Regions from separate parts of the Erwinia rhapontici genome, predicted to be linked through region 4. Evidence: predicted binding sites of a transcription regulator. Region 4 holds the regulator's gene; each other region holds the start of a gene.
What was found. Region 4 encodes PurR, which represses purine synthesis genes. Its sites were predicted from a motif close to CANGCAAACGTTTGCNTG; they were not measured.
Positions count from the first base shown of each region.

Region 1 (3,170 bases), 1.5 Mb from region 4:
CGGCCCAGCTATCCGGATTACCCTTCTGTTTATCCGTCAGTTTACGCGCGTCCAGCATATGGGCGTAACCCATGTTATACGCCGCCAGAGCAAACCAGATGCGTTCGTCTTCAGGGATCGTTGGCGGTACCTTTTCCATCATACGCACCAGATACTCACTGCCGCCACGAATGCTCTGTTCCGGATCGGTCCTGTCACTGACATTCAGGCTATCCGCAGTATTGCGCGTCAGCATCATCAGGCCACGCACGCCAGTCGGGGATGTGGCCTGTGGGTTCCAGTGGGACTCCTGGTAAGAGATGGCTGCCAGTAAACGCCAGTCAATAACCTGCGCGTACTTCTCGAAAAGTGGCTGGAAGTCTGGCAGCGTTCCGTCAATGGCACGCAGAAAGGTGCGAGTATCGACATAATCGAACGTGCCGACGTGCCCCAGGTACTTCTCATCCAGACGGGCCATTGCGCCTTCTTCGCCCATCTGATTAAAGAAGTCGAGTAGCGCGGCATTCATGCTGTCATCCTGTTCACGCTGGACATACCAAGTGACCGGCTCTTCATCCGTGATATCAAAAGCCACTGCCAGCTGTGGATGGATGCGCTGCATCAGCGCGATAGTGACGGAATCGCCCACGGTATAGTCGAGTTTGCCATCGGCCACGGCTTCCAGCAGGCCCTGAGGCGTTTGATCGGTCGAGATCGCCCAGTCAAGATCGGGGTACTGATGCGCTTTCATTTCACGCAGGGTCGACAGATAAGCCGATCCTGACGCCGCCGTCAGGCGCCCCTTCAGATCGCCCAAATTTTTCGGCCGTGGTGCGCCGATACGGTACACCAGCTGTTGTGAAACAGAATAGTAAGACGGACCCGCACGAAAACGCGCCAGCCGTTCATTATTGTAAATTAACCCTGCCGCCAGCATGTCGGCTTTATCATCTTCGAGGTCATCAAACAGATCGCCCAGGTTCGGACGCACGGTGATTTCCAGCTTAGCCCCTAAATAATCGGCGAAGCGCTTCGCCAGCTCGTAGTCCATACCCGCTGGGGATTGATTGACTGTGTAGTAAGTCAGCGGAGAATTTATGGTGCTGATACGCAGCACTCCCCGCGATTTTATCTGTGCGATACGGTCGGTCGAACCGCCGTACCACGGTATCGAGGGCCACAGTGCCAGCGCAAGAAGCACGGTGATCAGCCCGACCAGCAGATAATTAAATTTAAGGCGTTTCAAATAGTTATCTCTCGATGGTTCTCAGGTATCTGTCTTCTATGGCAGTATTTATTGTCTATAATTGGTCCTGAGCGTGGGGCATTCTGCTCAACTCCGCGCAGCTCCGCAACTGAAATCCACCTGTTTTGTGCGTTTTTCAGTCAATTCCTTATCGCGATTAATTCTGCGCAAACGGTTTCGTAACCGGTGGGGATTCTCTATAATACCGCCCGTTTTCCCCTGTTGCGCCCAATGAAGCGTCGCCCGGCGCTTCGAGACGAGAGATCTTTAATGATGGAAATTCTGCGTGGTTCGCCCGCTCTGTCGGCATTTCGTATTAACAAACTGCTGACCCGCTTTCAGGATGCTCACCTGCCGGTGAGTGATATTTACGCTGAGTACGTCCATTTTGCCGATGTCAGCGCGCCGCTGAGCGAGGATGAAAAATCCCGTTTGCAGCGTCTGCTGAAATACGGTCCCTCTCTGGCTGAACATACCCCGGAAGGCCGCCTGCTGCTGGTCACTCCGCGTCCTGGCACTATCTCGCCGTGGTCTTCGAAAGCGACAGACATCGCCCACAACTGCGATCTCCCTCAGGTACTGCGTCTTGAGCGCGGCTTGGCCTTCTATGTGAAGGCACCGCAGTTGAGCGAAGCGCAGTGGTCAGAGCTGGCTGCACTGCTGCATGACCGCATGATGGAAACCGTCTTTGCCGATCTGAGCCAGGCCGATGCGCTGTTTGCTCATCATCAGCCTGCACCGCTGCAAAGCGTCGACCTGCTGGGTGAAGGCCGCAACGCGCTGGTTCAGGCCAATATCAAACTGGGCCTGGCACTGGCCGATGACGAAATCGACTACCTGCAGGCGGCGTTTGAAAAACTCGGGCGCAACCCGAACGATATCGAGCTGTATATGTTTGCTCAGGCTAACTCTGAGCACTGCCGTCATAAAATCTTCAACGCCGACTGGGTGATTGATGGCAAAACGCAGCCGAAATCGCTGTTCAAGATGATCAAAAATACCTTCGAGAAAACCCCGGACCATGTGCTGTCAGCGTATAAAGACAATGCGGCCGTTATGGAAGGTTCTCAGGTAGGGCGCTTCTACGCCGATCCACAGGGCCGCTATGATTTCCATCAGGAAGATGCGCATATCCTGATGAAGGTTGAAACCCATAACCACCCAACGGCGATTTCTCCGTGGCCGGGTGCGGCGACCGGTTCCGGTGGCGAAATTCGTGATGAAGGCGCAACCGGGCGTGGCGCTAAACCGAAAGCGGGTCTGGTCGGCTTCTCTGTTTCTAACCTGCGTATCCCGGGCTTTGAACAGCCGTGGGAAGAAGATTTCGGTAAGCCGGACCGTATTGTGACGGCACTGGACATCATGACCGAAGGCCCTCTGGGTGGCGCGGCATTTAACAACGAATTTGGTCGTCCGGCGCTGACGGGTTACTTCCGTACCTACGAAGAACGCGTTAACAGCCATAACGGCGAAGAGCTGCGCGGTTACCACAAACCGATCATGCTGGCAGGCGGTATCGGTAACATTCGTGCCGACCACGTGCAGAAAGGTGAAATCACCATTGGTGCCAAGCTGATCGTGCTGGGTGGCCCGGCAATGAACATCGGCCTGGGTGGCGGAGCGGCGTCTTCAATGGCCTCAGGCCAGTCTGACGCGGATCTCGATTTCGCTTCCGTACAGCGCGACAACCCGGAAATGGAACGTCGTTGCCAGGAAGTGATTGACCGCTGCTGGCAGTTGGGTGAAGAGAACCCGATTCTGTTTATCCATGACGTGGGCGCGGGCGGTCTGTCTAACGCCATGCCGGAGCTGGTGAGCGACGGCGAACGTGGCGGTCGTTTCAACCTGCGTGACATCCTTAACGATGAGCCAGGCATGAGCCCGCTGGAAGTGTGGTGTAACGAATCTCAGGAACGTTATGTTCTGGCTGTATCGCCGGATAGCC
Region 1 is NZ_CP085627.1:3,769,142-3,772,311, reverse strand. Features, by position in the region: gene mltF (membrane-bound lytic murein transglycosylase MltF) at 1-1,225, opposite strand, end outside; gene purL (phosphoribosylformylglycinamidine synthase) at 1,496-3,170, shown strand, end outside.
Region 1: purL (phosphoribosylformylglycinamidine synthase) is a predicted target of PurR. The motif match lies at 1,390-1,407, and genes of this name have one in related genera.

Region 2 (3,170 bases), 2.4 Mb from region 4:
ATGCGATCCTTTTTATACGTCTTCCGATAGGCTTTAAACACAGGCAGACATTGATAGCGAATACCCTGGTAGATAGTAAAGCAAATTAGGGAGACGATGAAAAACAGGATGTGCGTTAGGAAGGGAAAATCAGTGTCATCTTAAGGTGGGGCCAGCGATCCCGGCCCCGAAACAGAATTATATCGCCCAACCGCAGGCATAGAAAGCGACCAGCGCTACCGCAATAAGCACGGTGCCCACATTCAGCTTGCGCCATTCACCGGCAAAGATGCGGCCAATCACCAGTGAACCGAAACCGAGCATAATACCGGTAACGATGTTACAGGTCAGAACGATAAAGACGGCTGCCAGCAGGCCAGACATTGCATCAACAAAATCACTGAAATCGATTTTGGACACGTTGCTTAACATCAGCAGGCCGACATACATCAGCGCAGGTGCGGTGGCATAACCCGGAACCAGGTACGCCAGCGGCGACAGGAACAGGATCATCAGGAACAGCACACCGACCACGATGGCTGTCAGACCCGTTTTACCGCCTGCTGCCGTTCCGGCTGCCGACTCAATGTAAACGGCTGCCGGGGCCGCACCGACCAGACCTGAGAAAATGCTGCTCAGTGAGTCCGTCGTCAGGGCCTTGCCGCCATTGATAATCTGGTTGTCTTTATCCAGCAGGTTCGCCTGCCCGGCGACTGCACGGATGGTGCCGGTGGCATCAAATACCGCCGTCATCACCAGCGCCAGCACGCTTGGCAGCACCGCCGGTTTTAATGCCCCAAGGATATCCAGGCTAAACACCAGCGAGTTACCCTGCGCATCGCTCAGGCTTGGCATCGCGAACAACCCCTGATAGGTCACCGCCGGGTCGAAGATCAGGCCAAGCACCGAGATGGCAATAATCGTCAGCAGGATGCCACCAGGCACACGCAGCTTCTCCAGACCAAAAATCACCGCCAGCCCGACCAGCGTCATCACCACCGGGAAAGAGGGGAAGTGACCCAACGCAACCGGCAGGCCAGGCCCCGGGTTTTTCACCACCAGGCCCACACCGTCAGCGGCAATCAGCAGCAGGAACAGGCCGATGCCCACGCCCGTGCCGTGCGCCACGCCCATCGGCAGGTTACGCAATATCCAAGCTCGAATGCCGGTTGCAGAGATCAGGGTAAACAGGACGCCCATCAGGAACACCGCACCCAGCGCAACCGGTACGCTGATCTGCTGGCCCAGCACCAGGCTAAAGGCGGTGAATGCCGTCAGCGAGATCGCGCAGCCAATCGCCAGCGGCAGATTGGCCCACAACCCCATCAGCAGTGAACCAAAACCGGCCACCAGGCAGGTCGCCACAAAGACCGCCGTCGGCGGGAAACCTGCTTTGCCCAGCATCGAGGGCACCACAATCACGGAATAGACCATCGCCAGGAAGGTCGTAAGACCGGCCAGGATTTCCTGACGGACGCTACTACCGCGCGCAGAAATTTTGAACCAGGCGTCTAAAGAGCCGCTGGCCGGTTGAGAAGGAGCTGACATCGTAATCCCCTGAGATTTCTTATGAGTTATCGCTGCGTGGTACCCCTGTTTCCCAGCGGTAGTCGACGTTTGCATCCCTGGCGCAATATACGCGGTACAAAAACCTCAGGGCGAGGCGCAGACCGGATAAAGGCAAACGTTTACTATTCCACGCAAAAAACCGCCTAATTGCTGTGCTGATACTCGATATCATTCGCGTCGCAGGCGGGCAACGCCAACGCATCTGCGGCTTGAAGTATGACGAGTATTCCTGCGCAAACGATTATCCTGTGTTTAATGGTGCATTTTCAACACTTCTTCACGCATAAATTTGCATAATTATTGATTTGCACACACGTCTGCTATCAACGCTTATGAGGGTAACGGCAGTGCCGTGCGCACTCTAATAGCGCTTTCTTATGACGGCCTGCCGACGGTTGCGAGTTGAAACGTTTGTCACTCAAGAAAAGAAAAGCATTCAGTCGAGACGGACCTCACCGCCCTGTTGTAGCGCACGCTGCCAGGCAGCACGGCTTTGCACCTTCTGCAACCAGGCCTGAATCGCCGGGCTGTCGGCCGCGCCACCGCGCGCGGTGAGCGCCTGCAGCGGAAAACTCATCTGCACATCCGCAATACTGAAGCGGCTACCGGCGAACCATTCATTTTGGGCAAGATGCTGTTCGATGAACTGGCGATGGGTGGTGATCTGCGGGTCGAGGTAGCCCTTCTGAACCCCTTGACCAAAGGCGCTGCCGATGGGACGTAACAGCCAGGGCACCGGGGCTTTGCCCATCCGGCTAAAAATCAGTTTCATTACCAGCAGCGGCATCAGTGACCCTTCCGCATAGTGCAGCCAGTAGCGCGACTGAATCACCTCTTCTTCATCGAAAAGTTTCAGCAGACCTTCAGCGTCATACTGCGCTTCCAGATACTCCAGGATCGCGCCGGATTCGGCCACCACACGATTGCCATCGGTAATTACCGGAGATTTACCTAGCGGATGGACTTTTTTCAGGGCCTCAGGTGCCAGCATGCTCGCTTCACGCTGATAACGTTTGATCTGATAGGGCACGTTCAACTCTTCCAGCAACCACAGCACGCGCTGCGATCGCGAATTATTCAGATGGTGTACGGTGATCATATTCGCTCCTTAAAGCCTGAGTATAGTCAAACGCTCTTCACATCCAACAGTATCGCCCCAGTGCCCTGCTCGCTCAGGCGGTCGTTCGGGTTACGCAGCGGGCAGTCTTCCATCGACAAACAACCACAGCCGATGCAGCCGTCCAGATCGTCGCGCAGGTGCGTCAACGTTTCAATGCGTCTGTCCAGTTCGTCACGCCACTGTTGCGACAGCACCGCCCACTCTTTTGTCGTCATGCGCTTGCCCGGGGAATACTGCATCAGGCTGTCGCTGATAGTCGCAAGTGGGATGCCGATACGCTGGGCAATCTTGATCACCGCCACACGCCTCAGCACATCACGCGTGTAGCGCCGTTGATTTCCGGGGTTGCGGAAACTACTGATTAATCCTTTGCTTTCATAGAAATGCAGCGTCGAAACCGCCACACCGCAACGCTGTGCCACATCGCCGGGGGTCAGCTCGCGCTTGTTGGGATTACTGATACTTTTTTTCATTTAGCGCTTTACCTCAAGTTAACTTGAGG
Region 2 is NZ_CP085627.1:4,609,727-4,612,896, forward strand. Features, by position in the region: gene LJN55_RS21275 (Na+/H+ antiporter) at 1-2, opposite strand, end outside; gene LJN55_RS21280 (NCS2 family permease) at 178-1,527, opposite strand; gene LJN55_RS21285 (glutathione S-transferase family protein) at 1,985-2,647, opposite strand; gene soxR (redox-sensitive transcriptional activator SoxR) at 2,674-3,141, opposite strand.
Region 2: LJN55_RS21280 (NCS2 family permease) is a predicted target of PurR. The motif match lies at 1,657-1,674, and genes of this name have one in related genera.

Region 3 (3,170 bases), 1.2 Mb from region 4:
CGTAACTCATGACAGCTGGTCTTTCCGCGATGCCCACGGCACTGTGGAGCAGCTGCCGTTGCCACAAGTCCCATTGCCGAATGCGGCTACCGCACTTGCGGCGCTGCGTGCATCCCCGCTTAACGTTGATGAGGCAATAATCCGTCGTTCACTGCACCTGGCCATGTTGCCCGGTCGTTTTCAGACGGTCGCCGAATCACCGCGGGTGATCCTTGATGTTGCGCACAACCCCCATGCGGCAGGCTATCTGGCGGGGCGCCTGGCAGAAGTGCCACGCAACGGCAAGGTACATGCGGTGGTAGGCATGCTGCATGATAAAGACATTGCCGGTACGCTGGCATGCCTCTCGCCGCAGGTGGATTACTGGTACTGTGCACCGCTCGACGGTCCGCGCGGTGCCACCGCTGAACAGCTGATGGTGCATCTTGAGGGTGCACAGGCGTTTGGCTCGGTTGAGCTTGCCTGGCGACAGGCGCTGCAACAGGCAACCGAACAGGATATTGTGCTGGTGTGTGGTTCGTTCCACACCGTGGCACAGGTCATGGAAACGATGGAAACGGAGAACGGCAGTGGCAAGTAAGTTTCAAAACCGTTTAGTCGGAACCATTATCATTGTGGCGCTGGGTGTGATTGTGCTGCCCGGCTTACTCGATGGTAAAAAGAAGCACTATAAAGAAGAGTTTGCGGCTATTCCTCTGGTGCCGAAACCCGAAGACCAGCAGGAAACCGATTTGGTTCCGCCTGTGACGCAAACCTTACCGGCACAACCGCCGGAAGGGGCAGGGGCGGCGATCAGTGCGGGTAGCAATGCTAACGACAACTCCTCGCAGGCCGACAGCGGCTCCACCGCGCCGCAGTCTCATAACCAGCCAACGGTAGTGACGCCGCCGCCGGTGAAGCCTGCGCAGCAGCAACCGCCGAAAGTGGTGGAAAAGCCGAAGCCGCAGCCTAAACCGGTCGAAAAACCGATCGAGAAGCCTAAACCTGTTGAAAAACCGAAACCGGTTGAGAAGCCTGAGCCGAAAGTGGAGGCGCCTGTTGAGAGCCAGCCACCAGTGACGGAATCAGCGCCATCAGGGCAGGCCTGGGTTGTACAGCTGGGTGCGTTGAAAAATGCGGCAAAAGTGAATGAGATCGTCGCACAGTTGCGCCTGTCGGGCTACCGCGCCTTTACCGTTCCGTCCACGCCGGTACAGGGGCAAATTACCCGTATTTACGTGGGGCCGGATGCTTCGAAAGCGAAAATGCAGGCTGCCGTTGGCACATTGCAGGGGATCTCGGGGCTGGGCGGAGTTGTTAAACCGTACAGTGTTAAATAAGCCGTTCTGGTCCGTTGTTTCTCTCAGCGACGGACTATTATTGCGATAGCTATGATCACCCTGCGCCCGGAGCCGACACCTCGTCACTCCGGGCGTCGTGCGTGATGATGCTGGCAAATCAAGGTATTGCGTGGTGGGGTCCGGGCCGTTGAAATCGGTGTCCGGAAGGGGTTTTTTTAAGCGTTCTCGTTTATTTAAATCGCGTCAGTAAAACGCTACGCAAACGTTTTCTTTTTCTGTTAGAATTCGCCCCGAACTGAGGCAGTATCCCCTTGCACCTGTGCTTACAAGGGGAGAGCGGCTGATACAGGGGCATGGTCACTGGAAGCGTTCATGGTCTGGATAGATTACGTCATTATTGCGGTTATTGGTTTTTCGGCTCTTGTTAGCCTGATCCGAGGGTTTGTTCGGGAAGCTCTTTCTCTCGTCACCTGGGGTTGCGCATTTTTTGTCGCCAGTCATTACTACTCCTTCCTTGCCGTCTGGTTCACAGGATTTGAAGACGAACTGGTTCGAAATGGAATCGCCGTAGCGGTGTTATTCATTGCTACCCTGATTGTCGGGGCCATTGTTAACTACGTTATTGGTTCGCTGGTTGAAAAAACCGGCCTGTCGGGAACCGACAGAGTCCTTGGCGTCTGTTTTGGGGCATTACGCGGTGTGCTGATCGTTTCAGCCATGCTGTTTTTCCTCGACACATTCACCGGTTTTTCTAAGAGTCCGGACTGGCAACAGTCCCAGCTAATCCCTCAGTTCAGTAGTATTATCAGGTGGTTTTTTGATTACCTGAAAAGCACGTCGAGTTTTTTGCCCCGGTAATCGAACCGGGGTTGCGGCTTATGAGGAAATGTCAATATGTGCGGTATTGTCGGGATCGCCGGTTTTGCACCGGTCAACCAGTCGATTTATGACGCGTTAACGGTGCTTCAGCACCGTGGGCAGGATGCCGCAGGCATCGTTACCATTGATGCATTGAATTGCTTCCGTCTGCGCAAAGCAAACGGTCTGGTTAGCGATGTATTTGAAGCCCGCCACATGCAACGTATGCAAGGCAATATGGGTATCGGCCACGTTCGTTACCCCACGGCAGGAAGCTCAAGTGCTTCTGAAGCCCAGCCATTCTACGTAAACTCCCCTTACGGTATTACTCTTGCCCATAACGGCAACCTGACCAACGCTCACGAACTGCGTAAAGAGCTGTTCGAAACGGGTCGTCGTCACGTGAATACCACCTCTGATTCTGAAATCCTGCTGAATATCTTTGCGCAGGAAGTGGATCGTTTCCAGCATGACCCGCTGGAAGCAGAGAACATCTTCTCCGCCGTTGCCGCGGTTCATCAGCGTGTTCGCGGTGCGTATGCCTGCGTGGCGATGATCATCGGCCACGGTTTGGTGGCATTCCGCGATCCTAACGGTATTCGTCCACTGGTGATCGGCAAACGCGCTATGGCTGATGGCCGTATCGAGTATATGGTGGCTTCAGAGAGCGTGGCGCTGGATACCCTTGGCTTTGAGTTCCTGCGCGATGTGGCACCGGGCGAAGCGGTGTATGTGACCGTGAAAGGCCAGCTGTCCACCCGTCAGTGTGCTGAAAATCCAAAGTGGAATCCGTGCCTGTTCGAGTACGTTTACTTTGCACGCCCGGATTCGTTCCTCGATAAGATTTCGGTTTACAGCGCCCGCGTGCGTATGGGCACCAAACTCGGTGCCAAGATTGCCCGCGAGTGGGAAGATCTGGATATCGATGTGGTGATTCCAATCCCTGAAACCTCCTGCGATATCGCACTGGAGATGGCGCGTATTCTCGACAAGCCCTACCGTCAGGGCTTTGTGAAAAACCGTTATGTCGGC
Region 3 is NZ_CP085627.1:3,483,680-3,486,849, reverse strand. Features, by position in the region: gene folC (bifunctional tetrahydrofolate synthase/dihydrofolate synthase) at 1-580, shown strand, start outside; gene dedD (cell division protein DedD) at 570-1,319, shown strand; gene cvpA (colicin V production protein) at 1,653-2,138, shown strand; gene purF (amidophosphoribosyltransferase) at 2,175-3,170, shown strand, end outside.
Region 3: cvpA (colicin V production protein) is a predicted target of PurR. The motif match lies at 1,536-1,553, and genes of this name have one in related genera.

Region 4 (3,170 bases):
ACCGTGCGCCAGCTGGAAGCCTGGCTGGCCGTGAGTCTGTTTGAGCGTCGTCATCGTGATGTGGAGTTGACGGACGCCGGACGGGTTTTCATTGAAGAAGGTCGTGCTGTTATCAAAAAAATGCTCGCCACTCGCACACGCTGTCAACAGGTGGCTAACGGCTGGCGGGGACAAATCAATATCGCGGTCGACAGAATTGTGCGCCCGGCACGCACCCGGCAGCTGGTCGTGGATTTCTACCGGCATTTTCCGGATATGGAACTGCATATCATGCCGGAAGTGTTCAACGGTGTGTGGGATGCGCTGGCTGACGGTCGCGTCGATGTTGCGATCGGTGCGACTCAGGCGATCCCGGTACGAGGACGTTTTGCTTTTCGTGATATGGGAAGTCTTAACTGGCGCTGCGTGGTGAAAACGTCACATCCTCTGCTGAGCCATGAGGGACCGTTAAGCGAGACGTTAATCCGTGAGTGGCCATCGCTGGTGCTGGAAGATACCTCACGTGCCTTGCCGAAACGCACCACGTGGACATTAGATAATCAACGACGGCTGGTGGTGCCTGACTGGGAAAGTGCGTTTGACTGCCTGCGAGCCGGGCTGTGTGTTGGGATGGTACCCGGTCATTTTGCCCAGCCCTGGCTGCAACAAGGCGTGTTAGGAGAAGTGACGCTGACGTCCCCGTTTCCCGACAGTCCCTGTTATCTCAGCTGGTCGGAACAAAGCGCCTCACCGGCGCTAAGTTGGTTACTGGACTATCTGGGGAGCACAGAAACCCTGAATGCAGAGTGGTTAAGCGAACATCCTGGCCAGTGGCAGGTGAGTGATTAACGGCGGTAGTCGCGGAAAGGACCATCGGCAACGGAACGACGCTCGATCAGTGAAGGGTGAACTTCAATGGTTTGCGGATCTTCGCGCTTGCTGGTAATACGGTCCAGCAACATATCAAAAGCGGTTTCGCCCAGACGCTCTTTTGGCTGGTGGACGGTGGTCAGTGCGGGCGTAAAGTAGCGGGCGTTGCGCACGTTATCATAACCGATCACTGAAATATCCTGCGGTACGCGTAGCCCCATTTCATCTGCTGCGCAAATCGCGCCCATGGCCATAATATCACCGCCACAGAAAATGGCCGTTGGGCGCTGCTTCTGCGACAAAATTTGCTGCATGGCGCGATAGCCAGATTCAGGTTCAAAATCGCCCTGCACCAGCCATTCATCGCGCAAAGTGATGCCCGCTTCTGCCAGTGCCTTCAGGAATCCGGCATGGCGGCCACCGCCTGTATTACGCTCAAGCTGGCCTGGGATCGCGCCGATATCGCGGTGCCCGCGTTCGATCAGGTAGCGCCCCGCCAGGTAACCACCCTCAAAAGCATTATCAAGCACGGTATCAGTGAAATCACCGCGTGATTCGCCCCAATCCATGACGACCATCGGAATATTACGGTTATCTTCCAGCATAGAAATCAACGTGTCAGGATATTCTGAACACATCACCAGCAGCCCATCGACGCGTTTTTGCGCCATCATTGACAGATAGGCCTGTTGCTTTTGCAGGTCGTTGTGCGCATTGCCCAAAATCAGCGTATAGCCTTTGGCAAAGCAGCGGTTTTCTATTGCTTCAATGATCTCTGCAAAATAGGGCGCTTCACTGGATGTTGCCAGAAGGCCAATGGTTTTGGTGTGGTTGACCTTCAGACTGCGGGCTACGGCGCTGGGGGAATAATGCAATTCTTTGATTGCAACCCATACCGCTTCGCGCGTCTCTTCGGCTACAAAGCGCGTTTTGTTAATCACGTGAGACACAGTGGTGGTTGAAACACCGGCGCGCTTTGCCACATCCTTAATTGTTGCCATGAAAATCGTACTCCTGGTGTTATCGTAACATCTTGATAACTAATTGGTTAAACGTTTGCCTGGGTACAGCCATTCCTTCCCGACCAGAATTATTTTGGGTGCTGTCTCAAAGGGTCGGGAAGGGGTAAAATCGTCCGTAGAGTGACATGCAGTGCTGACTTTTACACGTTGCCAACGGTGTTGCGCAACGGAATAAAGAATTCTAACAAGGCTGCGCACAGAAAACGAGATTTTTACGGGTAACTGTGGGAAAATCTGTTGGCTTACTAATAACAAGGTTATTGAGGAGAGAGAATGAACACTGATATGAAAATGACGGCGCTGACCGTTGTGGGTTCACTGCTGATGATTATTGCGTTTAGTTTTACGGCGGTAATGCATTAATTCTTGCACGGGAGGAGGAAACTCTTCCCGAACCCACACGCATTATCGAATCGTTTTAGGCGTCATCATACGGCGCGCACCGATGTAATGTTCCTGCCAGTAATCTTCGCTCAACGCACTGACCTGAATATCTTTACCTGTCCGTGGAGACTGAATAAATTTCCCTCCACCCAGATAGACGCCAACATGATCTGCTGTGCCACGTCCGTTAATACGGAAGAAGACCAGATCACCTTTCTCTAACTGATCGCGCTTAATCGAAGCCGCATCACGCAGATGGTACATTTCATTAGCCGTGCGTGGGATCTTGAACTTCACCAGGTCTTTATAGGCATACCACACCAGACCACTGCAGTCGAAACCGGTTTTCGGAGAGGTGCCGCCCCATTGATAAGGTTTACCGAGCTGGCCCATCAGCTTGTTCATCGCCGTCTCACGTGCTTTCTGGTAGCGAGCGCGATGCGCTTTGCTGAGTTTGAGCGGGGCGTTCAGAGCATCGTTATCATCGTCAGTGGCTTTGCTGCCTGCGCGTTGACGACCATAATGTTTTTTATCTGCTTTTTTGCTGGCCGCGAGTTTTTTACTCAGTGTTTTCTTCTCCACCTTCGCATTACGCACCGGGGCCACGCTGGTTTTTTTCTTTTCTTTCTCTTTCAGTTTTTTTGCCAGCAGAAGCCGTGCTGATTTAGAGGGTTCTTTTTTAGCGGTTTCTTTGGCTTTCTTACTGACAGGTTCTTTGACTTTTTTGGTCGAAGTGGCTTTTACCGGGCGGCGCTTACGGCGGTCATCTACACGTGCAGTATTGCTTTCGGCTTTTTGCTGTTTTGCATTAATAGGGGCATGTGGCGATGCGTGCGCCATGTTGAAGAACAGCTGAGTGAAAGCCAGTATGAAGAGCGTGATGAGTAAACGCATCGTTCCCATTAACAGTTTGTG
Region 4 is NZ_CP085627.1:2,240,659-2,243,828, forward strand. Features, by position in the region: gene punR (DNA-binding transcriptional activator PunR) at 1-828, shown strand, start outside; gene purR (HTH-type transcriptional repressor PurR) at 825-1,850, opposite strand; gene cydH (cytochrome bd-I oxidase subunit CydH) at 2,145-2,234, shown strand; gene LJN55_RS10570 (C40 family peptidase) at 2,277-3,149, opposite strand.